One region of the Blautia sp. HCP3S3_B11 genome, then DNA from elsewhere that is predicted to be linked to it. Evidence: riboswitches for the same ligand, from Rfam matches in the RefSeq annotation. Region 1 holds a riboswitch; the other holds the start of a gene.
The links. Region 1 has a riboswitch for cobalamin ahead of ACTNC0_RS02430 (sirohydrochlorin cobaltochelatase). Riboswitches for the same ligand answer to the same signal wherever they lie in the genome.
Positions count from the first base shown of each region.

Region 2: it holds a riboswitch for cobalamin, as region 1 does, so the genes downstream of both, ACTNC0_RS15680 (succinylglutamate desuccinylase/aspartoacylase family protein) here and ACTNC0_RS02430 (sirohydrochlorin cobaltochelatase) in region 1, are expected to answer to the same signal.

Region 1 covers NZ_JBQHVP010000002.1:194,299-201,949, forward strand. Annotated here, with positions in the region: gene ACTNC0_RS02410 (ABC transporter ATP-binding protein) at 1-568, opposite strand, end outside; gene ACTNC0_RS02415 (FecCD family ABC transporter permease) at 618-1,637, opposite strand; gene ACTNC0_RS02420 (ABC transporter substrate-binding protein) at 1,941-3,074, opposite strand; gene ACTNC0_RS02425 (hypothetical protein) at 3,173-4,270, opposite strand; gene ACTNC0_RS02430 (sirohydrochlorin cobaltochelatase) at 4,572-5,969, opposite strand; cobalamin riboswitch at 6,181-6,357, opposite strand; partial or broken gene hisI (phosphoribosyl-AMP cyclohydrolase) at 6,481-6,807, opposite strand; gene hisB (imidazoleglycerol-phosphate dehydratase HisB) at 7,115-7,651, opposite strand, start outside.
Region 2 covers NZ_JBQHVP010000023.1:279-7,929, forward strand. Annotated here, with positions in the region: partial or broken gene ACTNC0_RS15660 (response regulator) at 1-59, shown strand, start outside; gene ACTNC0_RS15665 (BlaI/MecI/CopY family transcriptional regulator) at 390-764, opposite strand; gene ACTNC0_RS15670 (GNAT family N-acetyltransferase) at 1,118-1,759, opposite strand; gene ACTNC0_RS15675 (M28 family peptidase) at 1,900-3,966, opposite strand; cobalamin riboswitch at 4,347-4,531, shown strand; gene ACTNC0_RS15680 (succinylglutamate desuccinylase/aspartoacylase family protein) at 4,629-5,414, shown strand; gene ACTNC0_RS15685 (DUF2284 domain-containing protein) at 5,711-6,190, opposite strand; gene ACTNC0_RS15690 (TetR/AcrR family transcriptional regulator) at 6,519-7,097, shown strand; gene fucO (lactaldehyde reductase) at 7,397-7,651, shown strand, end outside.

The DNA of each region.
Region 1 (7,651 bases):
GAATATCCAGAAAAGAAGTCGGCTCATCCAGTACAATGATCTCCGGTTCCTGGCAGATAGCACGCGCGAGAAGAATTCTCTGTCTCTGGCCATCACTGATAGCTGTAAAATCTCTGTCTTTTAAATCCCAGGCGTGAACGGTTTCCATTGCTTTTCTTACTTTTGCCTTGTCTTCTGCTGAAAGAATCCCAAGAGTTCCTGTGTATGGATATCTCCCCGTTGCTACGATATCTTCACAGGTCATAAGCTCCGGACGCATTCTCTCTGTCAAAACAACTGCCAGTTTCTGAGATACTTCTTTATTAGACATCTTAGACATCGTCTGTTTATCCAGATAGACGGTACCGCTTATTGTGGCAAGCTGTCTGGTGATGCTCTTAAGAATTGTTGACTTTCCGGCTCCATTCGGACCGATGAGAGTCAGAATCTCACCTTTTTTTAATTGAATATTGATTTCTCTGATCAAAGGTTTTCCATCGTAGCCTACCGTCAACTGGTCTGTATAGAAGAAATACTGTTCCTTCTGGTGTGTATTTTTATTTTCTGTTTTTGTTATCTTCTCTTCCATATTTTCCTGCCCATCCTGCAATTTATTATTCTTATATTTCCCGAAACATTTATACTCTTTGCTGCCTGCGGATCATGATATAAATTACCACTGGCGCACCAAATACAGCAGTTACGGAGCTGATGCTAAGTTCTGTCGGTGCAAATACCGTTCTGGCAATCAGATCGCAGAAAAGACAGAATACCGCACCACCTAAAAAACATGCCGGAATCACAAGAAGTGGTCTGGCTGTCTTAAGCAGGCTTTTTACAATATGAGGTACTGCGATTCCTACGAAAGAAATCGGTCCTGCAAAAGCCGTTACACAGGCTGACAGAATACTTGACAATAAAATCAGACCTATACGGAACAATTTGATATTTACTCCCATATTCTGGGCATAAACCTCACCCAGCTGATAGGCGCCGATCGGCTTTGACATAAAAAATACAATCACCATCGTAATCAGCACCACGACTGCCATTACCTGTACATTTCCCCATGACATTCCAGAAAAACTTCCCAGTGACCAGTTATGAAGATTAACAATGTTGGAATCATCTGCGAAGGTGACTACAAAATCTGTGATTGCGGAACAGATATATCCGATCATGACACCACTGATGACCAACATGGACATATTGTGGACTTTCTTTGCAACAAGAAGGACAAATCCCATGGAAATCATAGATCCTATGAAAGCTGCGATAATCATAGCCGCAGACCCCATAGAGATTGATTTGCTGAGAAAGAAGATCATCAGAAGTGCAACTACAAGCTTGGCTCCTGAAGAGATTCCAAGTACGAAAGGTCCTGCAATAGGGTTATTAAAAAATGTCTGAAGGAGAAATCCTGATACGGAAAGCGCTCCGCCCAGAATAATTACCGCCAGAATTCTTGGCAGGCGGATTTCCCATATAATATTGTAGGCAGTGGCATTGCCTTCATGTCTGAAAATGATATTCATGATCTCACCTACCGAAAGATGGATACTTCCGGCATTTACATTCCAGACGAATAAAATCACCAGCAGTACTGCCAGTATAAGAAATGCCAGCCAGTATCTGGCTGCACGTTTTTTATCATCCATGTTCTTTTCCTTCTATCTGTTTTATTTTATATATGTAACTCTTGATTATCTGTAACTGTTCAGTAACTTCACAGTTACGAGTCAAAATCTACAAGAAAAAATCCTGCAAGCAGGGTTCTCCGCCTGTGGCAGGTCTCTTTAGCGGCATAATTGCCCTCCGCCACAGTGCGATTCTGCCCGGAAGGCTTTTAATATCATAGGAACATTATGGAACAATTTAGCTTCTATACAATTCAGGGGACAAAAGATATTTTTTGTCCCCTCTTAAATAATTTTCACTTATCCAAAAATACTGTGCTTGTTCTATTTTAATTTATGCATATAAGAAAGTTCATCCAAAGAGTCATCATCCGTCGTAAGAATCGTATGAATATCTTCGATCATAGTTCCCAGTTCTGTGGTTTCCTGGAAGAGGTTCTTACCTGTGCACCATACATTTCCATCCTTTACTGCTTTGAAATCGGCCAGAAGATTGCTCTTGGCAAGAAGTTCATCAATGGTTGACAGCTCTCCGTCAATGGTGCTGTTGTAAATAATATAATCCGCATCCTTCGCTTTAGCGTAGAATTCTTCCATCTGCATATTCATAGTAGAAAGGGCGTTATCACTCTCGCCTGTATCTTCCGGAACATATTTGCCGCCTGCAAGCTCGATCATATTAGATACATAATCGTTACTCTTTCGTACATTGACAGCACCTGTAGAATTGATGTAAAAGAATGCCACAGTCTTTCCTGTATCTTTGTCATCGGATGCAAGAACTTTATCAAGCTTGTCTGTCTGCTCTTTGAACGCTTTCTCCGCCACATCCTCTTTTCCCAGAAGAACTGCATATAATTTCATCCACTCTGTTCGTCCAAGAGGATGACTTTCGTAGCTTGAACGCTCTACCATTACAGGGATACCAAACTGCTCCAGTTTCTCCTGTACTTCAGGATTATGATGAATCATAGTTGACTCAATGGCAAGTCCACAGCCTTCATTCAGGATTAGTTCATAATCCGGTGCATTGTACTTGCCTGCATAAATCATCTTTCCGGATTCCATGGCATCTTTGGCTTTCTGAATATACCAACCGCTTTCTTTTGTTCCGGAGAGGCGAATATTATCAATGCCGTCGATGGCACGGAAAAGATCCATAGCTGAGGTTGCCACCAGATAAATATTATTCAGTGGCTGCTGAATAACAGTGATATCCTCGCTCAGACCTTTCGGTGCTTCTTTTCCTTCCGGCACTACAAGAAACTGCCCTTCCTCAGCAATCGTGATGAGGGCATATCCATCATTATAGTAATCTACACTGAACTCTTCTGCATAGGAAAGTTCCATACTGTGATCGTATGTCAGTCCAGGAAGCTCCGCCGGAGTTTTGGCCTCGTCTGCTGCCTGTGCTGTATGTACAGTGCAAAAAATGCAGGTGCAAACAAGTAGCAACATAGTCAGTAGAAAGCCATGGTGCCATGTCCTCTGCTGTTTTTCAGTTGAATTTACTTTTCTCATAATCTTATCTTTTTCTTTTCCTGTTTTGCTTTTTATTATTTAGCCTCTTTGTCATCTGCTGTCTTTGCTTCTTTGACAGTTGTGGAATCGAAGTTTAAGGTATAGTCGATTTCATGAGGCTCGCTCATTGCTACGGTATCAGCTGTCACATCCATCTCTGCGTCAAATACACTGACTGGAATCTCAAATGTGGAGTTCCCGTCTTTGTTGACTGGTTCGTATTTCTCGCCGTCTACCAGCATATAGTCATAATTCGGGCTGCTCCATACAATCGTTGCTGTCGCTTTATCGCCTTCAACTTTGATTGCTGCCGGAGAGTCAATAGTTGCTCTGCCTGAACCACCTGTGAGAGTTACTTCCATAGTATAGTCGCCATCCTCAAGGTTCAGATCCGCCAATGTTTTACCTTTGCTTTCCTCATCCTTAGTATCTTTATCTGTATCCTCTGCTTTAGCATCCTCTGTTTTTGTATCTTCTGTCTGTGCATCTTCAGATTTGGAATCTGCATCTTTATCTTCTGTATCTGCATCTGTGGAAGCAGAATCATCTTTTACCGGATTTTTGACGCTTACTTTGTGGTCGTACCATTTTCCCTTTGTTCCGACTAAGGCTACATCAAATTCCTCATCAATTGCCGGTACCGGAATATCAAATCCGTATACTTCTTCGCTCATTCCATCACTGTATGTAACAGTATCGGTTGTCGGCTCAAGCAATTCTGCTCCGTCTTTCTGAGCATCCTCTGCTTTGCCAGCAAAAAGATTTACGATTTTTTTAGATGCAAGGCTTACGTGGATTGTCATTTTGCCATCTTTTACAGTAAGGACTCCTTTTCCATCATTTGCTTCGTTTACGTGGAACATTCCGTTGTCTGTGTCAAATTCAGCTGTGTATGTACCATCCTCTAATGTGTCGCCTTTTGATGCATCTGCATCCTTGCCGTCTTCTGCTTTTGCATCTGTATTCTTTGCATCAGATTCTTCCGAATCAGCTTTATCTGTGCTTTCTTCCTTATCGGCGCTCTCTTCTGTCGCTGTGTCGGTGTCTGTCTCTGCCAGAATCGGGCTTGTGCCAAGAAGTGTTGCGGAAATAGTAAGTGCTGACATTAATAATGTAAATGAACGTTTTTTCATGATTTTTCTCTCCTTGTTTTATATATTCATAATCCGCAGATTTACTACGTAAATCGCTACTCTCTCATGTTTGGCAGGTCCCAAGTTCAAAAGTCTTATCGTGCAAACACGAGCGACTTTCTGACCTTTTGACCCTGATATCATATTATCCAAAACCTAAAAATACATACCAGATATATTATATGATAAAAAATATCATCCTCTCTTATCATATAATATATCTGCCCGGGAACTTTTACAAGTTCTCCGGGCAGCTTATTTGTTTGGACAATGTTATTTAAAGAAATAACTTTTTATTCTATTATTCAGCGTCAGCCTCTGCAGCATCATCTGCTGCTTCTTCTGTCTGTGTATCGTCAGCCGCTGCCTCATCTTTTGTATCATCTGCTGCTTCTGCATCAGCATCGTCTGTTGCAGCTTCATCAGATGTTCCAAGAGAATCAATTGCTGCTTTTGTATGCTCTACATAGAGATCTTCTACAGCTTCAATTCTTCCAAGACCTGCGATCTGGCAGTCTACACTGTCGAAATCACCAGATGCTTCGAACTGAGATTTCCAGGAATCTTCATCATCACCAGCCATATCGTTATTAGCGTGGTCACCGGCAACAACCATCAGAGGACGAAGAATTACATTCTTAAATCCAGCTTCTTTTACTTTCTCGATAACTGCTTCGCAAGCTGTATCTTCTGGCTCACCTTCTACAGTACCGATGAATGCATTTGTGAATCCAAGGTCATTCATCTGTGTCTGCATCTGATCATATGTTACGTTAGCTGTATGGGATGTTCCATGTCCCATGAATACGAATGCTGTACCGGCATCTGCTGCTGCCTGCATATCATCAAATCCAGCTTCTTTGCATGCTTCATCTGTGATTGCCTGTGCAACTGCTTTCTTATCGTCGTTGATCACTGTAGCGTCATCGCCAACTTCACCAAGCATTGGCTCTGCGATTGCTACGGATTCGAATTTATCTTTATATCCGTCGATAGCTTCTACCATTTCATCATATTCAGCACCATGCATCAGATGTGTAGGCTGTACAACAAGGTTCTTAACACCGTTGTCTACTGCACGGTCAAGTGCCTGCTGCATGTTATCGATTACTTCATTATCTCTTGCTTCTACATGGTTGATAATAATCTGTGCTGTGAATGCACGTCTTACTGACCAGTCCGGATATGCTTCTGCAAGAGCATCTTCGATTCCTTTGATATCCTCTGCACGGCTGTCGTTGAAAGATGTACCAAAGCTTACTACAAGGAGTTCGTTCTCACCGATTTCATCCTGATTACGCGGATCATCTTTGGAAGCGTCACCTGTGTCACGACCAAAGTATTCAGGGCTTGCTTCTTCACCTTCTACCAGTTCTTTCTGAGCATCTGTCAGTTTGTCCCATGCTTCTTTTGCTGCTTTGCAGTCGTCATCAGTTGTATCTGTTCTTTCCTGAACATAAATTTTGTCGATCAGGGCAGCTACTTCATCTGCTGCTTTCTGATCATCATCAGATGCTTCTGTTGTGTCATCGGAAGCTTCATCCGCTTCTGCATCATCTGCTGTTTCCTCTGTTGCATCGTCAGCTGATTCTTCTGTCGCTGTGTCATCAGATGCAAATGCTACTGCACCTGTTGCTGCTGTCATGGAGCAGGTCATAGATACTGCAAGTAATAAAGCTAACATGGATTTTCTTTTCATTTTGTTTTTCCTCTTTTATTTCTTGTATTTCCGGACAGACGTATGCAAAAAAGCAGCCATATATTCTGCAGCTGCCACTTTCCCATAAATACACGATTTTTAATGAATCAGCCAGATATCTCACAATTCATAATTCAATCAGACTGCCTGATTCATTTATATAAAAGAGCTATGTATAGTTATGAGAATATAGGTTCTGTATACCGCAGACCTTAAATTCCACGCCAAGGCAGTTCTCCTGACTTCGATCATCGCTGTTTTCCCCTTCCCGGCAGCCCAGTGGTCTCTGAAAAACAGCTCCCATACACAGTGACGGTATCGCTCCGGATTCTCACCGGATTCTCTTTTGCACATCATATATGATGTAACCTTCGCGCTATAACATTGCACATATTCAATTCGGATACTCTTTTTTTATCACATTTAATAAAAAATGTCAATACAATTATATATTTCCTATTAATGTTTTTACACTATATGAGAAACAACATTGATTCTCTTACTTTACTGCCTCTGTCAGTGTTTTAAAGAAGCAGGTTCTGTTTCCTGTATGGCAGGCTGCACCGATCTGCTCTACTTTTGCAAGGATGGTGTCGTTATCGCAATCTAATGTAAGAGACTTTACAAACTGAAGGTGTCCGGAAGTGAGGCCTTTGATCCAGAGTTCATTGCGGCTTCTGCTCCAGTAGGTCATTTTGCCGGTCTGAAGTGTGGTATTGAATGCTTCTTCATTCATGTATGCAAGCATCAGGACTTCGTTTGTCTGATAGTCCTGTGCGATTACAGGTACCATTCCGTCGCTGTTTAACTTGAAATCCGACCAGGCGATGCTGCTCTTTAAATTTGCTGTATTTTCCATCTTTATCACGCTCTCCTGATTAACTTATAATGCATTATTTTATCTTTATCTCAAAAGATGTTCCACATAGCCCGAAGATAATACTATTTTTCTGCTATTCCGGGAACATCTTTCATTATTCTGCAATTATCGTAACTGTTCAGTACCTTCACAGTTACGAGTCAAAATCCATTAAAAATCGCCTTCGGCGATGGGATTTTGACTTGTATGTCTCGGGATTTTGGCATGTTCATGCCAAAACACCTCGCGGGATAGTAGACTGCTGAATAGTTACCAATTATCTACATTACGCAAGGCTTCCTTTGGTAGACAATACATCTGTGATTCTCGGGTCATAAGATGTTGCTGCATCCAGTGCTTTGGCAAAGCTCTTGAACATGGCTTCTGCCATATGATGGTTGTTTCCACCAGTCAGAACCTTGATATGGAGGTTCATGCCGCAGGAATAAGAAATAGCGTAGAAAAATTCTTTTACCATTTCTGTAGACATATCGCCAATCTTATCTGTAGTGAATTCTGCATCCCATGCAAAATACGGTCTTCCGGACAGGTCAATCGCACAGAGCACAAGGGATTCATCCATCGGAAGGATACAGCTGCCGTAACGCTTGATTCCTTTTTTGTCGCCGATTGCTTCTTTTAATGCGGTTCCGAGAACAATTCCTGTGTCCTCGATCGTATGATGATCATCTACCTGAAGGTCACCATGAACTCTGACACTTAAGTCAAAAAGTCCATGACGGGTAAATCCATCCAGCATATGGTCAAAAAATCCCACTCCTGTTTCGATATCGGAATATCCGGTTCCGTCCAAATTAATCTT
Region 2 (7,651 bases), on a different contig from region 1:
AGGAGTATATTCTTAAGCCAATCGATGCCGGAAATTTGAGAGAAGTTTTCGGCAGGATTCCAAAAGAGGAGTGGCCCGGAGTTGTTGGAATTGATGGTACGGATGCAGGGCTTGATGCAGTGAGAAATGAAGAAATGCTTGGAACTGTTTATAATGATAAAGAGGGGCAGGCACAGGAGATGCTAAATCTGGCTTTTGCAATCGCTACAAACGGAACAAAGGAGAATATTCCTCTGATAGACGGAAAATATGTACGTACACCTTATCATAAAGTTACACAGGATAATATTGAAGATTATGAAAATAAACAAGGGGCTGTCGATTGACAGCCCCTTAAATTTTCCTGAAAACAATATCATGCATATGATACAGAAAAATATCTGATTGACTTAAAGTGTCTGGATGTAAGCTAATAAATCTTCTTTTTCTGCACCGGTTAATTTATGGCCTTCTGTGAATGCACATATGAAATTTTTAAGGGATCCTTCGTAGGAGTCGTCAACGATTTCTTTTGCGTAGTTTTCATAAAACTTTTTTGAGGAGACAGAGGGAATATAAATCGCACGTTTTCCACTTTTGTCTATATTTAAAAAGCCCTTCTGTGACAGACGTGAAAGGAATGTATTTACAGTCTGTTTCTTCCATGCTTTCTTTTCAACCTCATTAAAATGAACCATAATCTCAGCGAAGGTTGCAGGTGTTTCTCTGGTCCATAAATACTGTAAAATATAAAATTCTGTTGCGCTCATTGCATTGCGTACCATTAATTAAGTCCTCCTTATTAGTATTATAGATGTGTACCCCTGGAATATAAAAACAGTGATCCACTCTGATACCAGTTGATGGCAGAGTTGCTATTCGCCTCTTTACCGGTAATGGGGGTATGGGATATTGCCGATAAAAAGTATGATGAAATAATACCGTTTATTTCGTGAGTAGTAACACTGTCAGGGTACACATGGTACAGGTGTGTGATGAGGGCAAAAACATACAAACCCTAACATCTACATGTTATTCTAATATAAAAATATAAATATTACTAGGTGTAGAAATAGACAAAATTTTAAGCAGAAAATAGGTTAATTTATCGGATTTCGGAACCTGCTTTCAGGAACGCTTATATAGTAGCTTCGCGGATCATGCAGTATTGTTTTAGACCGAAGTGATGTTTTTCTACAATTCCATATGTTTTAAATCCGAAATGCTCATAAATAGGGACGTTTTCCGGATTATGGGTTTCCAGGGAGATTAGCATTTTGTGCTTCTGCGCGTAGTCGATTACTTCTTCCATGAGAAGGTCGGCAAGTCCGTGGTGCTGGTGTCCGGGATCTACGGCAAGATAGATTACATGAAGGCGGTCTGTCTGGTGGAGCTGGTCTGTCCAGCTGGAATTCAGGTAGTCTTTGCCCTGGATAAAATTCCAGAAAGTCTTCAGGCTGGGATCTTCTTTGATCAGCCATCCGTCAGTGGTAAGTAGCGCCTTGGCTTCGGTGAGACAATATTGCAGAACGTTGTAAGGTTCACTTTCATCTGAAACGACCAGGATACTGTTTAATTCACTGCTGTCAGAGTAGATTTCACAGGTTTGGAAGAATTCTGTAAGGTCGCAGGAAAAGAGTTCCGGCAGGAGGCGTTCTCTGGTTGCATCATCCGGAATCAGGGTGTGATACAGAGGATCCTGTGCGAAGCAGACGGTTAAGAGTTTCTGTAATCGTGGTAAATCTTCTTCTTGTACTCGATATAAATTATCGCTTTCCATAGTATGTATGAATCTCCTTATTTTTTCAATGGATTATAGTAATCTATAAGATATTGCAATTAATCCAGCCCATCAGAAAATGAAATTTTAGTTGCATTATTTTCTGGAATTGCTATAGAGTGTGTTTGAAAACTCATTCGTTATAGAATTGGCGAGTTAAAAACGTCATTAAACATGGCTGACAGTTTGCTGACAGAGCTATTCAGGTAGCGGATATCATCTTTGTAATAAGCTCTTTGTCTGCGCAGAGCAGCTTCCAGACGGCGAATCTCTCCGTCCAGTTCCGGATTCTCTTCTTCCAGGCGCTGTTTTAATTTCTGTACGATTCCGTAAAGATTTTCATGATGCATGATACGTCCGGCACCCCACATCAGGCGATCTTTGGGCTGGTGAAGAATGTATTCGGTGAAATGGTAATACACTTCTTCATCAAAAAGGAATGCGTACATGTTGTTGTCTACACGATAGAGTGCTTTCAGCGCATCTGTGATATTTCCTTCAGATAAAACCTGGCAGGCTTTTTCCAGCTGCCGGATATTTCTGGAAGCTGCTTCCTGTGGGAAAATTACTTCATCCTGCCAGTTGAGACGCACCAGATAGTCCTGGGCTTTGCGGAAAATCTTCAGCAGTTTCAGCCCGACAGGTTCCCATTTGGAACGAAAATTTCTGCGGAATGCGGAATCTGAAAGTGCAGCATATTCTTCGTTGATCTGGCATATTTTTTTGTAAATATTTCTGGCAGATTCGGTGGCTGTCCGTAAGTTCTGAAGTAGGGTTTCCTGTTCAGAATCTGCAAATGAAAGGGCATTTTCGTGAATACTGTCTGTGACTGCCTTCATGGTATTGCTGAAATTCAATGGCGGCAGAACCAGCGCATCGATGGCCATTACCAGTTTCAGATAGCATTCATGGTGGAACTGATAAACTGCTTCCTGATAGACATCCTGATTGTCATATTGAGAGTGATAGTAGTTCTGCATAAAAGGTCCGGCACTGAAATCATTGACGGTAGAAGGAATGCCGGCAATAGCCATGGAGAAATCATCTGACCATGTCTCGATAGGAGAAAGGACAGTGATTCCGTCCGGATAAGCTTGCTTCGGAACTGTCAGGCTGTCAGTAAACTGACGGATAAAGTCAGTATATTCATAAGTACACCGAATAGCATCCTGCGTGTTGTGGGCATGTGCGGGAAGCTCGAAGTTCAGGTTTGCGATAACTTTTCCCTGCCAGTCGGGATGTACGCGGAATACCTGATTATAAGCTCCGGTGGACCAGTCATATTTGGAATCAATAATTCCCCATTCCTCGGCGGCCATCGCGCAGAAGACAAGGGTATGAGCTGGTTTGTAACCGCCTTTTACAAGTGCGCGGGCGATGCCGAGCATCATGGCAATCGCTGCATTGTCATCCTGAAATCCGTCGAAATAGGAATCATAGTGAGCAGATAGTACAATCATGGCGTCAGTTTCAGTTCCCTGAATCTTACCGACAATGTTGCTGGCCTTGGTATCCGGAATGACTCTGGAACGGGCATCAAGTGATACTTTTAAAGTTTGTTTTCTTAATATAGAAGAATCTGCCTCCGGAGAAGTTTCAGAATGATCCAGATTACCATGTGAGGATTCAGAAGTCATCTGATTATTCTGGTGTGTAAAAGCGTTGGTTTGGATTGCACACTTTAAAATTTTGGCATCTGCTTGTGACAGGGAGAATGCAGGCGCGAAGTCCGGGCCTGCGATATCCTGAGCGTTGAGGGCAGTTTCTGCAATTTCGCCGTAACCATTGGCCTGAACTGCAATAAGAGCAGCGGCGCCTCGCAGATAGGCCTGATAAACAGGAAAACTGATCCACCATTCATCACGCTGGTTGATCTCAACCATAACCAGTTTACCTTTTACATTTACGCCCTCATAATCAGCGGCGGTTCCTTTTCCAAGATAAACTAATTCATAATCCTGGAAGCCGTCAGTTTTAAAATTTGTCTGATATCCGCCCATCTGAAAAACATGTTCCAGACCGTCATCATCCGTAAACTTCAAGACAGCTTTCTCAAATTCCCAGCCGTCCAATGTAAATGTATCCCTGGTTACATCGATAAGTCCGATTTCTTTCATTTCTTTATATAACATATCACCTGTGGCGGTTTCAGCGGCAGAACCTGCGGTACGATAGCCGAGAACAGGATTTGTTTTTTCTTTTTCCATGCGTTTGGCAAGCTGATAGGACCAGTCTGTGTCAATGCAGGAGATACAGGAATCTTCAATGTTCAATTTGTTTCGCCTCTTTCCTGAAATTGTTATAAAAATATTTTAGCATAGCAAGGTAGCTTCTACAATCACTGTTTATTGGTTGTTGAAAAAAAGGAGACAATCTGAAATTACTATAAAAACGAAGTGAGCAGTAAGATAAAAGGCAGAAATCTGAAAAATAGTGAAAAACGCCGTGCTATAGTAGCATAAAAAAGCAAATAAGCGAGATAAAGCGGAGTATTGTATATTTTTGGATACAATATGCTTTGGTAATAGAACATACTGGACAAACAATAAAAAATCAGCGTATACTGATATCGCAAAAATTAAATAACATTTATTGGTTTTGAACCAGTCGTTGTAAGTTCCGCAAGGATTAATAGAGAAACCGGTGCAAGTCCGGTACGATCCCGTCACTGTAATAGGGAGTTTCGGAAAAAAATGTCACTGGACCATGTGAACAGTAATGCGGAATATGTAGGTATTCAGGCAGCCATGTAGCTGGCTAACGATCTGGATCCGAAGAAGATTGCGGGAAATATCATAGTAATCCGTCTGATGAACCGGACGGGATTTGAGCATCGCACCATGACCTGACGTATGAAGACGGAAAGAATCTGAACAGAGTTTTTCCGGGAAATCCGAATGGTACACTTAGTGACAGGATCGCTTATACTGTTGTGACAGAGTTTTTCCCGAAGGCAGATTATTATATCGATCTGCATTGCGGGGATGGCTTCGAGGGGTTGGTATCCTATGTATATTGTACAGGGGCAGCTACTCCGGAAGTTGCGGCAAAGAGCCGTGAGATGGCAGAGATCGCACATGTGGACTATCTGGTAACATCTATGTATGGAACCGGCGGAGCTTACAACTATGCCGGAAGTATGGGGATTCCAAGTATCTTGTTGGAACGTGGACACAGCTCCCGCTGGTGTGAAGATCTGGTTGCAGAAGATGTTCATGATGTAAAGAATATCTTAAGACACCTTGGTGTTCTTTGCGGCAAGTTCCATACGCACGGTGAACCTCCGGTAGAAGTAAGTCCTGTGATTTATGAAGATGCCCCGGTGTCCGGATGCTGGTATCCTGCAAAACAGCCAGGAGAGACCTTTAAAGAGGAAGAAGTGCTGGGAAAAATCTGTGATTATTTTGGATGTGAACTGTTTGTCTACAGAGCTAAGATGGGCGGGATTATCCTTTATCAGACAATCAGTCTGTGTATTATGAAAGACACGCCGATGGTATCTTATGGAACCTGGGATGAGGAAAAACAGGGGAAAATTGAACTTGGATGTGAGGTTTGCGGAAATAAAGAACATAAGCATGGACACCACCATCATAAACATGGAAGTGATAAACACAGAAATAGTAAGCATGAAAATGATAAACACCATAAGTAACATGAGAATCATATAGTAAAAAAGTCCCCTGCGGAGGTTGCGAAGAGCAATAAGCAGTGGGTGGGGACTTACTTGTATCAGGAGGGGTACAAGCCTCTCCTGATAAACTGTGAAGCAGTTATTCGGTGTAGAGCCACGTAGCGAAAGCGGATTGCGAATATCCGATTGACATGGCTGACTGAAAATAAAATGCGGCCGTACAATATCTCATTATTGGAGATAAAGTGCGGTCGTATTTTGCATTATTTTTGTGATGAGCTTTTTGGGCAATCATCGGAAATACAAAATCTGCCTGTCTATTCATGAAACAGAATCTGAGTAAAGAATCTCACATCTGAATCGTCTGCCCAGCAGATCATTCCTGCGGCATCTGCCATCTTCTGCGCATCTACGCTGTAGGCTGACATGCAGGAACAATTTTTATATGGACCTGCACTCATGATTAGAACATCATCTTTTCCGGTTTCCTGCATACGCTTGGCGAGCTGTTCTGTAAGAATATTCTGCGCATGTTTCGCCTGTTTAAAAAGAACTGGATCCATAAGAGGATCTTTCAAAACAGTCTGAAGAACCAGTGCTTTTTCGTACTTCATTGCTCTTTCGTGCATTTCCTCTACAGTGCCGCAGGCAGGTGGACATGCCGGCACCAGATTATAATTTCCACACATATTGTCTTCGCAAAACTGTCGGTATTCCGGTACAAATACCAGGTCTTTTGTATCCATGATCGCTGCATTGGCAAAGCCCATGGAAAGTGCTTCTTTTATAAGATCCATAAGATAAAATCTCCCTTCTGTAAGTGGATGAAATATTTTGCTATAAAACAATGACTGGGTGTCAGAACAGAGTAAAATTGATTTACCTTTGATTCCGACATCATAATAGGATTATAGCATAATTCGAGCGTTTATGTCTGGCTGTTTTGCAGAATTCTTGTTATAATAAATAGTATATGTTACTGTTCACAGGTAGTACCCCGCGAGGTGTTTTTTTTGAGCGAAGGTCACCTACAGAACCTGCCACTGGCAGCTTCTTACCAGTATATTAACCGAAACTGTAGAGCAGTTATTCGATGTAGAGCCATGTAGTGAAAGGAAAAATTGAATGGAACTGACAACCGAAAAAAGCAAGGGTGAAAAAACAAAATACCGCCTTGCGCAGTCAATGAAAGAGTGCATGAAAACAACATCTGTAGATAACATTACAGTGAAGCAGATTACGGAGAACTGTGGTGTTACAAGACAGACCTTTTACCGGAACTTTATGGATAAATTTGATCTTATCAACTGGTATTTTGATAAGCTTCTGGCGAAATCTTTTGAGCATATGGGAATGGGAAAGACGGTGTATGAGGCACTGGTAAAGAAGTTTACTTATATTCAGGAGGAACATATTTTCTTTGCGGCGGCATTTCGATATGACAGTCAGAATAGTCTGAGACAGCATGATTTTGAGCTGATTCTGGCATTTTACGAGAAACTGATTCGGAAAAAAACAGGCAGGGATGCAGATGAGACTATTCATTGTATTCTGGAAATGTATTGCCAGAGCTCAATCTATATGACTGTAAAATGGGTGCTTGGCGAAATGGAATGTACGCCGCAGGAACTGGCAGTAGTTCTGGTAGATGGGATGCCTGGAAAACTCTCTGAATTGTTTGAAGAATTGAAAATATTGTCATAAATATAACAGGAATTATGGAAGTATCAAAGACGGTTGCGATTTTCTGACAGTAAGATCGTAGAGAAAAAAATGAGCTGTTTAATGGCGTAAAACACAGTTTTGCCAGCAACTCGCGTATAATAATCATGCACAATTTTCCCTGCTGTTTTTTGGAACTATCATACAAACTCTGAGAAAAAGTTACATTTGCATGAAAGTGTAACTTTCTTTTTTTACTTCGCATTGTTAATATAATAACAAAGATAAGCGGTGCGGAAGCTTACCAATGAATATTGAAAATGAAAGGAATGGAAATTATTATGGCAAACAGAATTAATTTAAATCAGACATCATATCATGGCGCAGGAGCAATCGAAGAAATCGCAAACGAAGCAAAAGCTCATGGCTTCAAGAAAGCATTCGTATGTTCAGACCCTGACCTTGTAAAATTCCATGTAACAAGCAAAGTTACAGATATTCTTGAGAAAAACGGACTGGAATATGAACTGTATTCAGATATCAAACCAAACCCAACAATCGAGAACGTACAGCATGGTGTTCAGGCATTCAAAAAC